DNA from 3 places in the Exiguobacterium sp. s150 genome. Region 2 is predicted to be linked to each of the others. Evidence: riboswitches for the same ligand, from Rfam matches in the RefSeq annotation. Region 2 holds a riboswitch; each other region holds the start of a gene.

Region 1 (5,314 bases), on a different contig from region 2:
CGAAACGAGTGAATGCGGAACAAGATGCGTTCGACCAGACGCTGGTCATGGCACCGGTCGTCGCGGAAGAGACGACGCCACCGAGCGAGCAGCCGTCAAAACCGGTCGCACCGGTCGAACCGAAACCGGACGCCAAGAAGCCGAAGAAACGCAAATGGTGGCTCTGGTTATTGCTCGCGCTGTTACTCATCGGCGGTGGAATCGGGGCGTATGTCGTCGCAGACGAGATGTCACGGTCCGTCGTACCTGACGTCGTCGGAATGACTGAAGACGAGGCGACGACAGAACTCGAGGCTTCGGGCTTCGTCGTCGATGTGACGGAACGGGCTAGTGACAACATCGAAGCTGGTAACGTCATTTCACAAAATCCACCGGCCGGACGGAAGCCAAAACGCGGTACGACGGTCACGCTCGTCGTCTCGGCAGGGAAAGAGACGGTCCGGATGCCGGACGTCGAAGGGTTGTCCCAGTCGGCGGCAGAGCGAACGTTAAAAGACTTGGACTTCACGGATATCGACATCCAAAAAGAAGCTTCGGAGACGGTCGATAACGGAGATGTCATCTCACAATCGCTCGCTCCGGGCGAAGAAGTCGTCCCGTCAGAAGTGACGGTCACGCTCGTCGTGTCGACGGGCAGCAATAAAATCGAACTTGCCAACTTGGCCGGTTACACGTTCGAAGAAGCGACGACGTACGCCGAACAAAACAACTTGAAAATCGTCAAGCGTGACGAGTATTCGACGAGCGTACCTTCGAACCAAATCATCCGCCAGCTGCCGACAGCAGGCACGGCCGTTGACCCAGGTACGGAATTGACGGTCATCGTCTCGCTCGGTGTCGAACCGACGGATGCGTCCATCGAACGAGAAGTGAGCGTTGAGATTGAACCACCGGCAGAAGGCGAGACGCCTGAGCCCGTCGAGGTCGTCATTCGGACGGTCGATGCGCGTGGCGAGATTGAAGTGCTCCGTGATAAGATAACGGAGACGACGACATACTCCTATACGCTCGTCATCGCGCCTGACGAAGTCGGGACGGCGACGATTGAAGTCGATGGGGAAGTCGTTCGGACCGACACGGTCACGTACGCCCAAGCGAAGGATGCACAATAACAAAGAGGTGGCGTGCGCGTCACCTCTTTTTCTAGGAGGAAACAGGATGAAAGGAACGATCATTCGCCTACAAGGCGGTTTTTACGATGTCATGACAGAAACAAAGCAAGAGATTCGCTGTCGTGCACGCGGAAATTTCCGTAATCGCAACATCTCGCCGGTCGTCGGAGACGATGTTGAGATTCAAGATCAAAAAGACGGGACCGGCTACATTTTAGCCGTTGACGAGCGGTCGAACCACCTCGTCCGACCACCGATCGCCAATATCGATCAAGCGTTCTTACTGTTCTCGGTGAAGGAACCGGCTTTCTCGTATCACTTGCTCGATCGTTTTCTCGTCTTGATTGAATCGAAACAGATTCATCCGATCATCGTGTTGACGAAGATGGACCTGCTGAATGAGGATGAGATGGAAGCAATTGAACAGGCGGCTTCGCTCTATCGGTCGATTGGCTATGACGTCATCGAGACGTCGACAGAGAGAGGGTCTGGGGTCGAGGCGATACGGGACTTGTTCGAGGCGAAGACGAGCGTGTTCGCGGGTCAGACCGGTGTCGGGAAGAGTTCACTGTTGAACGCCGTCGCGCCTGAACTTGAGCTTGCGACCGGGAAAATCTCGAAGTCGCTCGGCCGCGGGAAGCATACGACGCGTCATGTCACGCTAATTCAACTCGGCGGTGGTCTCGTCGCCGACACGCCTGGCTTCTCAAGCCTCGAGTTCCCACAAGAGCTCGAAGCGGAAGAGTTGCGTTGGTGCTTCCCCGAGTTCGTCGAACGACATGACGACTGCAAGTTCCGGGGCTGTGCCCACGTGAACGAGCCGGGCTGTGCCGTCAAGGCGGCCGTCGAATCGGGCGAAATCGCTTCCACTCGTTACGACAACTATGTTACGTTTATGGAAGAGATTAACGATAGACAACGGAGGTACTGAACTGATGATTAAAATTGCACCATCGATTTTAGCGGCGGACTTCGCCAACCTAGAAGCAGAAGTGAAAGCGGTCGAGACGGCCGGGGCCGATTATATCCATTTTGACGTCATGGACGGACAGTTCGTCCCGAACATCTCGATTGGCTTGCCTGTCCTTTCGAGCTTACGTCAAAAGACCGACATGGTATTGGACGTCCACTTGATGATTGACCAGCCGGAACGGTTCGTCGATGATTTCATTAAAGCGGGAGCGGACATCGTCACGATCCACGTCGAGGCGACGAATCACGTACATCGCGTCTTGCAACAAATCAAGGCGGCCGGGGCGAAAAGTGGGGTCGTCTTGAACCCGCATACGCCAATCAGTACGATTGAGCATGTCGTCCAAGACGTCGACATGGTGCTTCTTATGACCGTGAACCCGGGCTTTGGGGGGCAGGCGTTCATCGAGTCGGTCGTTCCGAAAATCGCGGCACTCCGCGAGATGCGTCAAGCACGTGGGCTCGACTTTGAAATCGAGATTGATGGCGGCGTGAACGCGACGACGGCGAAACTGTGCATCGACGCAGGGGCTGACGTCCTCGTTGCGGGCTCGGCGATTTACAACGAACCGGACTATAAAGCAGCAATCGATGGCATTCGCAACGCATCTCGTGTATAATCGAGGATAGAACAACAAATATTGTCGCAAGGGGTGTCACATCTGTGGCTGAGAGGCATGCGCTAACCCTTTGAACCTGTTCCGTTCACACGGACGTAGGGATGTGGCGAAAATGCACGTTGCGAATCCAAGCAGCATGGCGTTTACGTCATGCTGCTTTTTGTCGTTCTTTACGATAAAGGGGGAAATGGAAAATGAAACAAAAATTAACACTACAGGCGCTGATTGAGATTTCACTCTTCTCGGCGCTCGCCTTGATCTTTGATTTGCTCATGCCGTATCGGATGCCGCAAGGTGGGTCGATCACACTCGTCATGTTGCCGATTTTCGTGATGGCGTATCGCCATGGATTAAAAGGCGGTCTCGCGACCGGCGCGCTCGTCGGGACGCTCCAACTGCTGTTCGGCGCCTACATCTTCACGCCGGTCCAATTTTTAGTCGACTACACGTTCGCGTATGGCCTCGTCGGGATGGCGGGCGTCTTCGCCGGACAAGTGAAACGGGCCGCCAAAGACGGTTCGAAAAAGACGCTCGTCCTCTATTTGGTGCTCGGGGCGCTCCTCGGTTCGCTCCTCCGTTACGCCGCGCACGTCCTGTCGGGAATCGTCTTCTTCGCCCAATATGCGGAAGGGCCGGTCGTCGCCTATTCGCTCGGCTATAACATGACGTATATGCTCCCGTCCTTCTTGATTGCGACGATCGTGCTCGTGCTCTTGTTCACGACGGCGCCGCGCTTCGCGACGCTCGCCACGCGGGACGTCCGCTAATGCGTGTCTTGATTGTGGCGGCTAGTCCGTCACCCGTTCCGTCTCTTCCCGACGACGTCGATTACGTCATCGCTGTCGACGGGGGTTACGCGACGCTCCTCGCCCAAGGGATCGAACCGAACCTCGTCGTCGGCGACTTCGATTCGTTCACGGGAGTCGTACCGGATGAGGCGTTACGCTATCCGTCTGAAAAAGACGTGACCGACCTCGAGATCGCCCTCGAGGCGGCACGCGGGCATGGGGCTGACGAGATGCTCGTCTACGGGGCGCTCGGAGGCAGGCTCGACATGACGCTCGGGAACATCGGGTTGCTCGAGGCTTACCCGGAGATGTGTCTTTATGCCGACGGCCAAATCGTCTCTCTCGCACGGGAGGGCCGACACGCGCTTGCGCGGCGTGACGACCATTATTTGTCGCTTATTCCATGGAAGCGGGCGAACGTCACGATCCGTGGCGTCAAATACCCGCTCGACCGTCACGACGTCGTCAGCCACGAGGCGTTGACGATTTCAAACGAGTGGGACGCAAAAACGGCAGAACTCGTCGTACATGACGGTATGGTCCTCGTCTTGTACGTCAAAAAATAAGCATAAAAAAATCCCATCGGCGCATGCCGCTGGGATTTGTTTCGTTCGTGTATAAGATTATACGCGTTCAACGAGACCTGATTTAAGAGCGCGAGCTGAAACCCAAACGCGTTTCGGTTTACCGTCAACGAGAATACGAACTTTTTGTACGTTTACACCCCAAGTACGTTTCGTCTTGTTGAGTGCGTGCGAACGGTTGTTACCTGACTTAGGTGATTTACCTGTTACGTAGCATTTACGTGCCATGCGTTTCCCCTCCTTTTTTATGTGGGTTCGTCCTAATAGACACTCGTTTATATTAGCACGGGTTTTTTCCCGATGCAACTAGAAAATAATAGTATGACAAGAAAAAAACTTGACATTACTGGTAAGGATTTTAATAATGGATGAGGGTTACGACCACAATTGACCGAGTTTAGGAGCAGGTCCTTTAAATAACGAGGTAGATATTGTAGAATGTAGTGAAGGAATCATTCCGAATGAAGGAGGCTACTCCATATGGCAATTGATATGAAGACAACATATGGCAATATTGACATTACGAACGACGTCGTGGCAACACTCGCGGGTGGCGCGGCGATGGAATGTTTCGGAGTCGTCGGCATGGCGTCTCAAGCTCAATTGAAAGACGGAATCGCGGAACTATTGAAACGTGAGAACTACGCGCGCGGTGTCGTCGTACGACAAGATGGTGATGATGTACATATCGACATGCACATTATTGTCAGCTACGGTACGAAAGTGTCAGAAGTGGCATATAACGTGCAAAGTCGCGTGAAGTACACGCTCGGTGAAACGTTAGGATTAAACGTTTCGTCAGTAAACATATTCGTCCAAGGCGTTCGGCTGACGAATGACTGACGGAAACGGAGGAGGATTTGGTGTGGGTTTAAAACGTCTAGATGGATTGGTGCTCGCGAACATGATTGCAAACGGAGCAGCCAACTTAAGTCAAAATGCGGATTACGTGGATTCGCTTAACGTTTTCCCGGTCCCAGACGGGGATACAGGAACGAACATGAACTTGACGATGACGTCAGGAGCGAAGGAAGTCGCGGCACTCAACACGGAGAACACGGCCGACGTGTCGGCGAAATTTGCGCGCGGGTTATTGATGGGGGCGCGTGGGAACTCAGGCGTCATCTTAAGTCAATTATTCCGTGGATTCGGCAAGTCGATTGAAGGCAAGTCAGAACTCTCGACTCTCGATTTCGCAGAGGCGCTCAAACGCGGTGTCGATACGGCGTATAAAGCGG
Region 2 (5,314 bases):
GGCCACGTATCGATGTCAATCTGTTTCATGGTTCATCCCCCTGCGCTTTTCTTTCACTGTATCAAAGGAAGCCGCACGTTCAAAGCATTTGCTTCAATGTCTCGTAATGCCCTTGTGCAAGGTCAAAGTAGACGAAGTCACGGCGCTCGATACGGTCGAGCGTCTGTTCGAAGTCACGCCAGCCGGTGACGACGAGCTCCGGTGTCAATTCGCCCGTCAACCGCGCTTCCTCGAATTCATCTTCGTCTTTTCGGACGATGTCCCCGTTCGGGAAGACTAAAATGTCGAGCAACAAGTCGTCCATATAGGGGATTCCGTCCTCTTTGCCAATCGATTGGACGATATCGATGTACCACTGGACGATGTGACCCGTGTCATCAAACATGACCGTCACCCCAAACGGTTCATTGTCCGGGAAATATTGGAGCCACGCAAAGCCGGCGTCGGCCACGATGAATTCCTCTCCGTTATGTTGCTTATACTGCGGGGCCCGGACCGCATCGATTTGAAACAAGGCGACCGTCCCTGAGAAATGTTCGTCATGGACGTCCATCTGGGCATAGCGGTGTTCAAGAATCCGCTCCCAATCCCGTCGGTTGGCAAATTTTCGTTTTGGCATCGTACTCGCTCCTTCATAGCTCGTTTGCTTTAACAGTTCGCCAAAATCCGACAGTTCCCTGTTCAGTCGTACAGATTCTGTTCAGTTAACCTGACAGGATCACGCCCTACTACACCACAACGAAAACGTGTATAGGTTCTCATCCGTTTCCATCCATGCTACGCTTCTTTATGAATAGGTAAAATTTGTATAATCAAAGGGGTGCAATGTGACACGTTTATTTATATTCGGGTTGGGCCTACTGTTACTTGCAGGCTGTACCGATCCAATCGAAAAGCCGGTCATTCCAGCGGATTCGAACGAACCTGCGCCAGAAATCATGACCGAATGGACTCGGGAGGACTTCAAGGACGTTTTTGACCAACATGAAGTCGCCGAAAAATTACTTGAAACCCTCAAGGCGAACGGACTCACGCCGTATCGTGAGACGTTCGAACGGGTCGTCATCGCTGGTAACGGCATCCACCACACTTATGCAGACGTCTATCCGTTCCAACTCGACGATGGAACGTACGCCACGGTGTTTGAAGGCGAGGACGGGTTGATTGCGAACGGGACGGAAGCGATTGCCCCGCTCTTCTGGCAAGAAACGTCGTTCTTACAGTTCGTCGAGGAGGTCGAGAAACGGAAATATGGGACGAGCGCCCCACCGGAAGACGTCACGTTGACACAAGATGCGTTTCAATCGATTTACGATCGTCACGCCTACACGTCCGCACTCATCGTCGAGCTCGACGAATGGGGCGTATCAATCGCCCGCGAGCCGCTCAAGGATATCATCATCGCCGGGGACGGCGTGACCGAAGTGACCGCGGATTTGATTGTGTTTGAGGTCAAGAGCGGGTATGCCATCGTCTACGACCGAGACGGGGAAATCTTTAAAGGGCCCGAGTCCATCGCGCCATTGTTCTGGAACGAAATCGATTACAAACATCTGCTCGAGAAGAACGAATGAACCATCGAACGCTTATGATGACACTATGTTATACTTAAACGAATAAACGACCACTAGGGGAGCCTTCGGGCTGAGACGGCAAACGCCGGACCCTTTGAACCTGATCTGGCTCATACCAGCGTAGGGAAGTGGCATGGGATTCGTCTGTTCCACGCCACTTTTCCTTTTGGAGAAGTGGCGTTTTCATTTTGAAGGGAGACTGATCCATGCGTATTCAACAACTCACTTGGATGGCGATGCTCGTCGCCATCGCGATTATCGGCTCATTGTTCATCTCGATTCCGACCGGAGTCGCCCGGGCTTTCCCAATCCAACATATGGTGAACGTCATCGCGGCGGTCACCGTCGGCCCGCTCGGTGCCGTCCTTGTCGCCTTCGTGACCGGACTGGTTCGGGTCATGACAGGAACCGGTTCCCTACTCGCGTTCCCTGGCGGCATGATTGGTGCAATTCTCGCCGGAATCTTCTATATGAAGACGAACCGCGTCGCCTTCGCCGCACTCGGTGAAGTGATTGGAACGGGCGTCATCGCCTCGCTCATCGCTGTGCCTTACGCGAAAATCTTGATGGGGACTGAGTTCGGCGCGTTCTTCTTTTTCCCGGCCTTCCTCGCCTCGAGCGTGACCGGCGCCTTACTCGGCTGGATTGTGCTCGCTCGCGTCAAACAGTTGCGGCCTGCTCTCAAGCAATAATTGATTCATTTGGCCTCTCCTTTTCGTTCAAACGAATGGTAAAATAAGGGTATATCATTCGAAAGGAGTGACCGTATTGACTCGATTACAGTCAGGGGTGATTGGAGCGACTGCTCTTGTAATCACCGCCCTGTTATTTACGTTAGAGCGCATCGCGGCGTATACGCGTTGGCACGCCTTGGTCGCTACAGGCGTTTGGCCTGAGGAACCGACCGTCATGGATCTGTTGGTGCAAAATTGGTTCATCCCTCTCTTCGGCTTCATCGCCATCATCTGTTTCTTCATGGCCGGGAATTCGGTTAAAGCGACCACAACGAAAACAGGGACGACCGCCTCATGACGGTTGTCCCTGTTTGACGTGATACACCCAAATCGCTTCTCCGTTCCATTCGTCGATGCGGCCGCTATCGACGAATCCACCTCGCTGATAAAACCGCTTCGCCGGTTCATTTGCCGCGTGTAAACTGAGGACGATGTCATCCACGTCGAATCGGTCTTGAATGAAGATGAGCGCCAACTGTAGAAAACGTGATCCAAGCCCCCGTCCTTGCTCATGCGCATCCATCATAAAACGGTCGAGCCACACGTAGCGGTCGATTTTGTTCTCCGCCCCAATCATCATGAAGCCGACCGGTCGTTCGTCGAGACAAAGCGCATAGCACTGCCACGCGTATTTGACGTCGACTTCCATCTCGCGAAGCGATTCCGCATTCGTTTCGATGAAGCGGGACTGCTCCGCAGCGACGGTCAAGCCGATGACGACGTCCCGGTTCGTGTTATCAACCGGTTGAATCGTTAACACTTCCGTATCCATCCTTTCGCCTCCCCGGTATCCTATACGCCCTTTGCCCATGAAAAGTTCCGTTTCCAATATGGATTCGCTAAACTAAAAGAAAGGAGTGATACGATGAAACAAATCCACCATCTCTGCATCCAAACGCCCGACTATGAGGCGTCTAAACGATTCTATGAAGCGCTTGGATTCGAACTCGTTCAGGAATCGCCTGACTTTCATACACGGGCGTTCAATAGCTGGCTCAAGCTCGGCGACTTTTACATCGAGCTCCAGACGGCAAAAGTCGACGAGACGTTGACCCCCTATTCGAAACACGTGGCCGGCCCTGTCCATTTCGCTCTGTACGTAGACGACCTCGAAACAGAAGTGCGACGGCTCGAGGCGCTCGATGTACCGTTCTTACCGAAACAGGGCGGCAACATCTACTTCGTCGTCGACGGCTATTTAAGCAAATTAAAAGCCCCGGAAGGCACGATCATCGAACTTCGGGACTCGTTTTTAATCAAGTGAGGCGACGCGCCTCACTTTTTTTGTACACCGTGATGTTTTTGGCCACTTGAAAACAGGAACACTTAACCAACTTGGTTTTCTTGGAGGCAACGCATGAAATATCTCGATTATTGGACTTACTTGATTCTCTCGCTCCTCAAGCTCTATTTATTCAGCGTGCTGACGACGAGTGCATTCACATTCCACTTCTTCCTCGTCAACGTCGGCATGATCCTCATGATGACGAGCTGGGCATTACTCGTTCGACCGAACGTTCGCAGATGGATCCTCCTCGCCTCGCTATTTTTACATAGCACCTTGCTCATCTCGGACGCTTGGTATTACCGCTATTTCGGAAACGTCTTGTCGGTCGCGCTCTTGTCAGATGCCGGCCAGATGGGTGACGTCGGCGGTGGATTCTTGACGTTGATTCAGGCGACCGATTTCCTCTTTTTCGCCGACTTACTCGTTTTTGGGGCAATCGTGATGTATCGAAAACGGCACCCCGTTCGAGAGACGAGAGGACTTCGTGCGGCTGGTCTCGGTTTGTTAGCCGGACTTATGCTGTATAGCGTTCCGCTTATTGTCAATTATCCACCGGACGACCGGACGGCCATCTCGAACATGCGTGAGTACTATAAATACGGATTTTGGGGTTATCACGGCTTAGACGCCGCGCGTGGCCTCCGTGACGGGGCTGGACTCGGGACGGCGGTGACCGACGTCGACCAATCCAACGTCGCCGCCTTGTCTTCCGCGACCGTGAGCGCCTCGTCCGACACGAACGTCATCGTCGTCCAACTCGAGTCGTTTCAAGCGTCTGTGATTGGCCAAGTCATCAACGGTCAAGACGTGACACCAAGTTTGAACGCGCTCCGCGACGAGATGCTTTATTTCCCGAACGTCTATCACCAGACACATGAGGGCCGGACGTCGGATGCGGAGTTCACCGTCAACACGTCGCTCTACCCGGTCAAGTCGGGATCTGTCTACACCCAGTACGCCGACCACACGTTCGACGCCTTGCCTAAACGATTGAAAGCGGCCGGTTACGACACGGCGGCGATGCATGCGTTTGATAAGACGTTCTGGAATCGGGATAACTTTTACGAAAACATCGGTTTCAATCACTTCTTCTCCGCAGAGGACTACCCAGACGGTGAAGTGATCGGCATGGCGCTCAACGACCAAGACTTCTTGACGGAGTCCGTCCGTTTCATGGAGACGCTCGAGCAGCCATTCTATTCGTTCGTCGTCGCCTTGACGAGCCATACGCCGTATGACATCCCGGACCGCGAGAAACGGCTCGACTTGTCCGGCTATGACGACCCGCTCCTCCAAAACTATTATCACACCGTCCACTATGTCGATACGGCCGTCGGGTCGATGGTCGACGCGTTGAAGGCGAACGGCATGTGGGACGACACGCTCGTTGTGTTTTACGGCGACCACGACAACGGGTTGACCGCCCCCGGCGACGAGATGGCCGAGAAAGAAGGGGCCATATCCGTCACCGAGGTCTTTACGCTCGACCGGGCAGTACCGCTCTATATCAAACCGGCCGGGCTCGCGCGTGGCGAGGTGATGCAAGCGAGCGGCGGTCAACTCGACTTCGCCCCGACCATCCTCGAGTTGCTCGGGATGACGCCCGGCTATATGCTCGGAAGTTCGCTTCTCGATGACGAGCCCAACTTGACCGTGTTCCGAAACGGCTCGTTCCGTTACGACGATGTCTACTTCGACCCGGATTTGACGAAGCCGTT
Region 3 (5,314 bases), on a different contig from region 2:
CTCCGGACACAGATCATGAAGATCAACCGGGCGTTCCCGCTCGACAAGCTCATGCCGGCCATCCGCTATTATGTCGAGAAGACGAACAAACGGATCACGTTCGAGTACATTCTTCTCTCGAAAGTGAACGACTTGCCGGAACATGCCGAAGAGCTCGCCGACTTGATCGCGGACATCAAAGACAAGTCGTACGTCAACTTGATTCCATACAACCCGGTCAACGAGCATATCCAATATGAGCGCAGTACGTCGGAGGACATCATGGCGTTTTACGACATTTTGAAGAAACGTGGCGTCAACACGGGTGTCCGTCTCGAACATGGGACCGACATCGATGCGGCCTGCGGACAGCTCCGCAGTAAACATATGAACGTGGAAGGTGCCAAATAAGTTGATTCTCCCGCTAACCTCAGTGGGAGTTTTTTTGTTGACGTCCGGACGCAGGACAGGATAAACAATTTTCAGAAATAGGACTAGAGACGTCCGGTCTAGGGAATAGTCTTTTGACATCACAGGAGAGAGTGGAGGCTATTTAATGGAGAACGTGAACGCGACATGTTGGATTCGAGTCAGAAATACGCTTGGGGAAGGGCCGTGTTGGGACGCTGAGTTGAAGCGATTCTACTGGGTCGACATCGAAGGGCACACGCTCTGGTGGTACGATGAGAAAGAAGATGAGCTCTCTTCAGCCGATATGGGCCAACAGATCGGCTTCGCCGTTCCGAAAGTGACGGACGGTGTCATCGTCGGATTGAAGGACGGTATCTATGAATGGGACGAGTCTTCAAAACAACTCGACAAGCTCGTCGAACTCGATGATGCGGACGGCGTGCTTCGATTCAACGACGGCAAGGCCGACCCGTACGGACGAATCTTTGCGGGAACGCTCCATTTGGAAGACGAGGAGAATGAGGCCACACTCTATCGGTTGGACCGCGACGGCACGACCGAAGAGATGCTCACAGGTCTGACCTTATCAAATGGTCTGACGTGGTCACCGGACCACAAATGGTTTTATCATATCGACACGCCGACCGAGACGGTTCGACGTTATCCGTACGACTTGTCGTCCGGTACGTTTGGGGAAGGGGAGGTCGTCGTCGAATTTAAGGATGAGGACGGCTTCCCTGACGGCATGACCTCGGACGAAGAGGGTCATTTATGGATCGCCCACTTCGCCGGCGGTCGCGTCTCGCGCTGGAACCCCGAGACGGGCGAGAAAGTGCTCGAAGTCATGGTGCCGGCGCCGAACGTGACGTCATGCTGTTTCATCGGGGACGACTTGAAGCAACTCGCCATCACGACCGCGCGTGAAGGGTTGGATGACGAGGCGCTCGAAACGTATCCGGATGCCGGGTCGGTGTTTAAAATCGATACGGAAGTGAAAGGGATGCCACTTTATCGTTTCGGACGTTAAGGAGGGAGAATCATGGTGAAACGCATGCTCGTTCGCGTAGGAATCGGTCTCGCGCTCGCGGCGGTGGCGCGAGTCGGGGTGAAGAAATACCTCGACGACCGCGAGACGAACGATCATTCTTACCTCGAACCGAAATGGGACGAGACGCCGAGCGTCGACGCGGACAAAGATGAGGATGAGGTCGGCTTGACGCAGCTCGATTCGATCTATCGGGCCGAGTGGCAGGCGAACGCTTATCCACGCTCAGAGGCGGAACGGAAAGCACTCGAAGAATAGCCATGCCTGAAACACGCTCCTTGCGAGCGTGTTTTTTTGTTGACAAGATGGTCAATCCCGTTCATTATCTAAAAAGTAATGATTACTATTTGGGGGCTGTTAATGATGAAACGAATTCCAATCACCGTGTTGTCAGGCTATCTTGGGAGCGGCAAGACGACGTTAATGAACCATATTTTAAACAATCGCACCGGCAAGAAGTATGCCGTCATCGTCAATGATATGAGCGAATTGAATATCGATGAGCGTTTAATCGAACAAAGTGGATTTTCGCGGACCGATGAGAAGCTAGTCGAGCTGTCGAACGGTTGCATCTGTTGCACGCTCCGTGAAGACCTCCTCGAGGCGGTCCAAGAACTCACGAACGACCGTGAACTTGACGGGATCATCATCGAGTCGTCCGGAATCTCGGAACCGATTCCCGTGGCCCAGACGTTCACGTATGCCGATGACGCGCTCGGCATCGACTTGACGAGCCGTGTCTATATCGATGCGATGGTGACCGTCGTCGACGCTTACCGGTTCTTGAAAGATTTCAACTCCGGCGAGTCGCTTCATGAGCGGAAACAAGCAATCGATGAGACGGATGTCCGTGAAGTCGTCGACCTGCTCGTCGACCAGGTCGAGTTCGCCGATATCATCGTCTTGAACAAAGCCGACCGGGTGTCGGAGGCCGAACTGAACGAGATGGCCGGTCTGCTGAAGACGCTCAACCCGTCTGCAAAACTATTGACGTCGGTTCATTCGAACGTCGACTTGACCGAACTGCTCGACGTCAAGCTGTTCGATTTCGAGCAGGCGATGCATTCGGCCGGCTGGATCCAAGAGCTTGAGGCGGAAGAACATACGCCGGAGACCGAAGAGTACGGCATCAGCTCGTTCGTCTATCGTCGCCGTCGTCCGTTCCACCCAGCGCGACTTCATGCGTGGATTGAGCAGTTCCCTGAGGAAATCGTGCGGGCAAAAGGATTTTTATGGATTGCTTCGCGTAACGACCTCGCCTGCTTGTTCTCGCAGGCCGGATACGCCTCGACGCTCGAGCACGCCGGGCGGTGGCTCGCGACGCTTCCGGAAGAGGAGCGCCGGCTTATGTTCGCGGCAGAACCGGAGCTCGCTGAAGACTATATCGAGCCTTACGGCGACCGCCAAACCGAGCTCGTTTTAATTGGACAGCGAATGGACCGTGCGCGTGTCGAATCGATGCTTGATACTTGCCTGTTGACTGACGAAGAGATGGCGCTCGATTGGACGATGCTCGAAGACACGCTTCCAGGGAATGGCGTTGTCACTTTCTCATAAACCGTTTACAAATCGAAATTGGTCGTCTATACTGTTCCTTGCATGAACAAACCGCATACATTGGACTACACTAGGGGTGCTTCGGCTGAGATGTGAGCATGGCTCCGATCCCTTATGACTCGATCCGGGTAATACCGGCGTGAGGAAGTGTGGCACTTTTTCTGATGGACTTTAATTGGACGAGTGGCCGCATTCTCATGGATGCGGCTTTTTTCGTGCATACAGATAAAGGGGGAACAGAACATGAACAACCAATGTGGAACGAGCCCGATTGTCGGGTTCCGCTTTACACTCAGCCCGATGACGTCCGATTTCGTGAGCGTCATCAAAGGCGCACTGAAGGAGACGGACTTACAGAACGTCTGGCGCCATACCGATGACGTCTCGACGATCATCCGGGGACGGAGTGAGCACGTATTCGATGTGGCCAAGGCCGTCTTATCTCATGCGACGAAGTCGGGGGTGCACGTCTCGATGAGCGGGACGTTCTCGGTCGGCTGCCCTGGCGACACGACGGGGGACAACTTGCTCGACGTGACGAACGAGCCGGCGAACGGTTCGGTCGAAAACCAATACGTCTCATCCCAGTTCGCACTCTATCCGCTCGGGGACGAAACGTATATGGACATCATCTATGAAGAAATCGACTTTGCAAAAGCGCGCGGTGTGTTCAATGACTCGATGCATTACGCCTCCGGCATCCATGGCGACATCGAGCCGGTATTCTCGTTTTACGAGGCGACGTTCGACCGGGTGCGTGCGAAGACGAGCCACGTCGTCATGACGGTCACGTTCAGTGTGAACAGTCCGTCACACGAGGGACAAAACAATGCTTAAGTCGTGGAAGTTAAAAGAGATCGTCTTGTTGTCGATTTTATCGGTCGTCTTCGCCGTCGTCTATTTGGCGTTCGTCCACGTCGGAAATTTGTGGGCTGGGCTGATTGGGCCAATCGCCTATGAATGGATTTTCGGGATTTGGTTCATCGTCTCGATTATCGCCGCCTATATCATCCGTAAGCCCGGTGCCGCCTTTTTGTCGGAAGTGCTCGCGGCGACGATTGAGATGATGATTGGGAACGCAATCGGGCCACGCATCATTCTCGTCGGGATCATTCAAGGACTCGGAGCCGAAGCGGCGTTCGCCGTCACCGGGTATAAACGATATGACCTGTGGGTGCTCATGCTCGCTGGCTTCGGTGCGGCCGTGACGAGTTTCGCCTATACATACGTCATGGGCGGCCTCGCGGCACTCAGCCCGACGTACGTGGCGACGATGTTCGCCCTGCGCGCCACGAGCGGGATGCTCATCGCAGGGCTCGGTGGAAAGATTTTGAGCGACTTGTTGCTCAGGACGGGTGCGCTCGAAGGCTACGCGCTCGCACGTCAAGGACGCGCCCATGGTTGAGGCGGAGCAGTTGACGTTTCGTTATCCCGGCAAGTCGACCGACGTATTGGCAGACGTCACGCTCACGCTCCGGGATGGGCGGACACTCATCAGCGGGTCGAGCGGGTCGGGGAAATCGACACTGTTCGCCATGATGAACCGGCTCTATCCGGACAACTGTGACGGCATCGTGACCGGAAGGCTCGACTTGTTCGACCGGCCTTATGACACGTACGCGGCCGGCGAGGTGAATCGTCGGGTCGGCACCGTGTTCCAAGACCCCGACAGTCAGTTCGTCATGCAGACGGTCGAGGAAGAGCTGATCTTTACGCTCGAAAACTTTCACGTCCCCCGCGAGGAGATGATGGGGCGCGTCGAGATGATGTTACGGACGTTGCGGCTCGACGATTATCGACATCGCTACATCCATGACTTGTCTGGTGGCGAGAAGCAGCAAATCGCCGTCGCCTGTGCACTGATTGGCCGTCCGGAATGGCTCCTCCTTGATGAACCGCTCGCCCATCTCGACCCGGAGACCGCGGCTCGGTTCGTCCGTTGGCTCGACGGCGTCGCCCGTAGCGTCAACGTCGTCGTCATCGAACATCGCCCGTACGTGTGGGGCGATTTCTTCGACCGGCAAGTCGAACTTATGGAGGGGCGAATCGTCTACGATGGACCGTTCGAGATGCGCCCCGACTATACGTTCGCACCGATTACGAGCGAAAAAGGGGAACACAATTTATTTCACATACCGAATTTAAAACGAAAAGAATTCGAACTCGCAGCGAGTGACTTGACCGTCGCCGAGGGAGAGGTCGTCGCCATCCTCGGTCGTAACGGGAGCGGCAAATCGACATGGCTCAGGAGTCTCGCCCGGAACCATCGCGACGTCGGGCTCGTCCCGCAATCGCCGGCACACCTGTTCGTCACGAGCGAGG

The links. Region 2 has a riboswitch for thiamine pyrophosphate ahead of thiW (energy coupling factor transporter S component ThiW). Riboswitches for the same ligand answer to the same signal wherever they lie in the genome.
Region 1: linked by a shared signal. The riboswitch ahead of thiT (energy-coupled thiamine transporter ThiT) and the one ahead of thiW (energy coupling factor transporter S component ThiW) in region 2 are both predicted to bind thiamine pyrophosphate.
Region 3: linked by a shared signal. The riboswitch ahead of KNP76_RS12025 (Ykof family thiamine-binding protein) and the one ahead of thiW (energy coupling factor transporter S component ThiW) in region 2 are both predicted to bind thiamine pyrophosphate.

The regions. Positions count from the first base shown of each region.
Region 1 is NZ_JACSMC010000001.1:197,689-203,002, reverse strand. Features, by position in the region: gene pknB (Stk1 family PASTA domain-containing Ser/Thr kinase) at 1-1,112, shown strand, start outside; gene rsgA (ribosome small subunit-dependent GTPase A) at 1,159-2,043, shown strand; gene rpe (ribulose-phosphate 3-epimerase) at 2,048-2,704, shown strand; TPP riboswitch at 2,724-2,823, shown strand; gene thiT (energy-coupled thiamine transporter ThiT) at 2,899-3,471, shown strand; gene KNP76_RS01060 (thiamine diphosphokinase) at 3,471-4,058, shown strand; gene rpmB (50S ribosomal protein L28) at 4,116-4,304, opposite strand; gene KNP76_RS01050 (Asp23/Gls24 family envelope stress response protein) at 4,557-4,919, shown strand; gene KNP76_RS01045 (DAK2 domain-containing protein) at 4,942-5,314, shown strand, end outside.
Region 2 is NZ_JACSMC010000021.1:19,950-25,263, reverse strand. Features, by position in the region: gene KNP76_RS10695 (tetratricopeptide repeat protein) at 1-29, opposite strand, end outside; gene KNP76_RS10690 (ribonuclease FAU-1 family protein) at 80-619, opposite strand; gene KNP76_RS10685 (hypothetical protein) at 852-1,574, shown strand; TPP riboswitch at 1,620-1,718, shown strand; gene thiW (energy coupling factor transporter S component ThiW) at 1,781-2,266, shown strand; gene KNP76_RS10675 (hypothetical protein) at 2,334-2,606, shown strand; gene KNP76_RS10670 (GNAT family N-acetyltransferase) at 2,601-3,080, opposite strand; gene KNP76_RS10665 (VOC family protein) at 3,174-3,572, shown strand; gene KNP76_RS10660 (LTA synthase family protein) at 3,666-5,314, shown strand, end outside.
Region 3 is NZ_JACSMC010000027.1:19,419-24,732, forward strand. Features, by position in the region: gene rlmN (dual-specificity RNA methyltransferase RlmN) at 1-390, shown strand, start outside; gene KNP76_RS12010 (SMP-30/gluconolactonase/LRE family protein) at 536-1,417, shown strand; gene KNP76_RS12015 (hypothetical protein) at 1,430-1,693, shown strand; gene KNP76_RS12020 (GTP-binding protein) at 1,799-2,992, shown strand; TPP riboswitch at 3,055-3,155, shown strand; gene KNP76_RS12025 (Ykof family thiamine-binding protein) at 3,236-3,829, shown strand; gene KNP76_RS12030 (ECF transporter S component) at 3,822-4,397, shown strand; gene KNP76_RS12035 (ABC transporter ATP-binding protein) at 4,408-5,314, shown strand, end outside.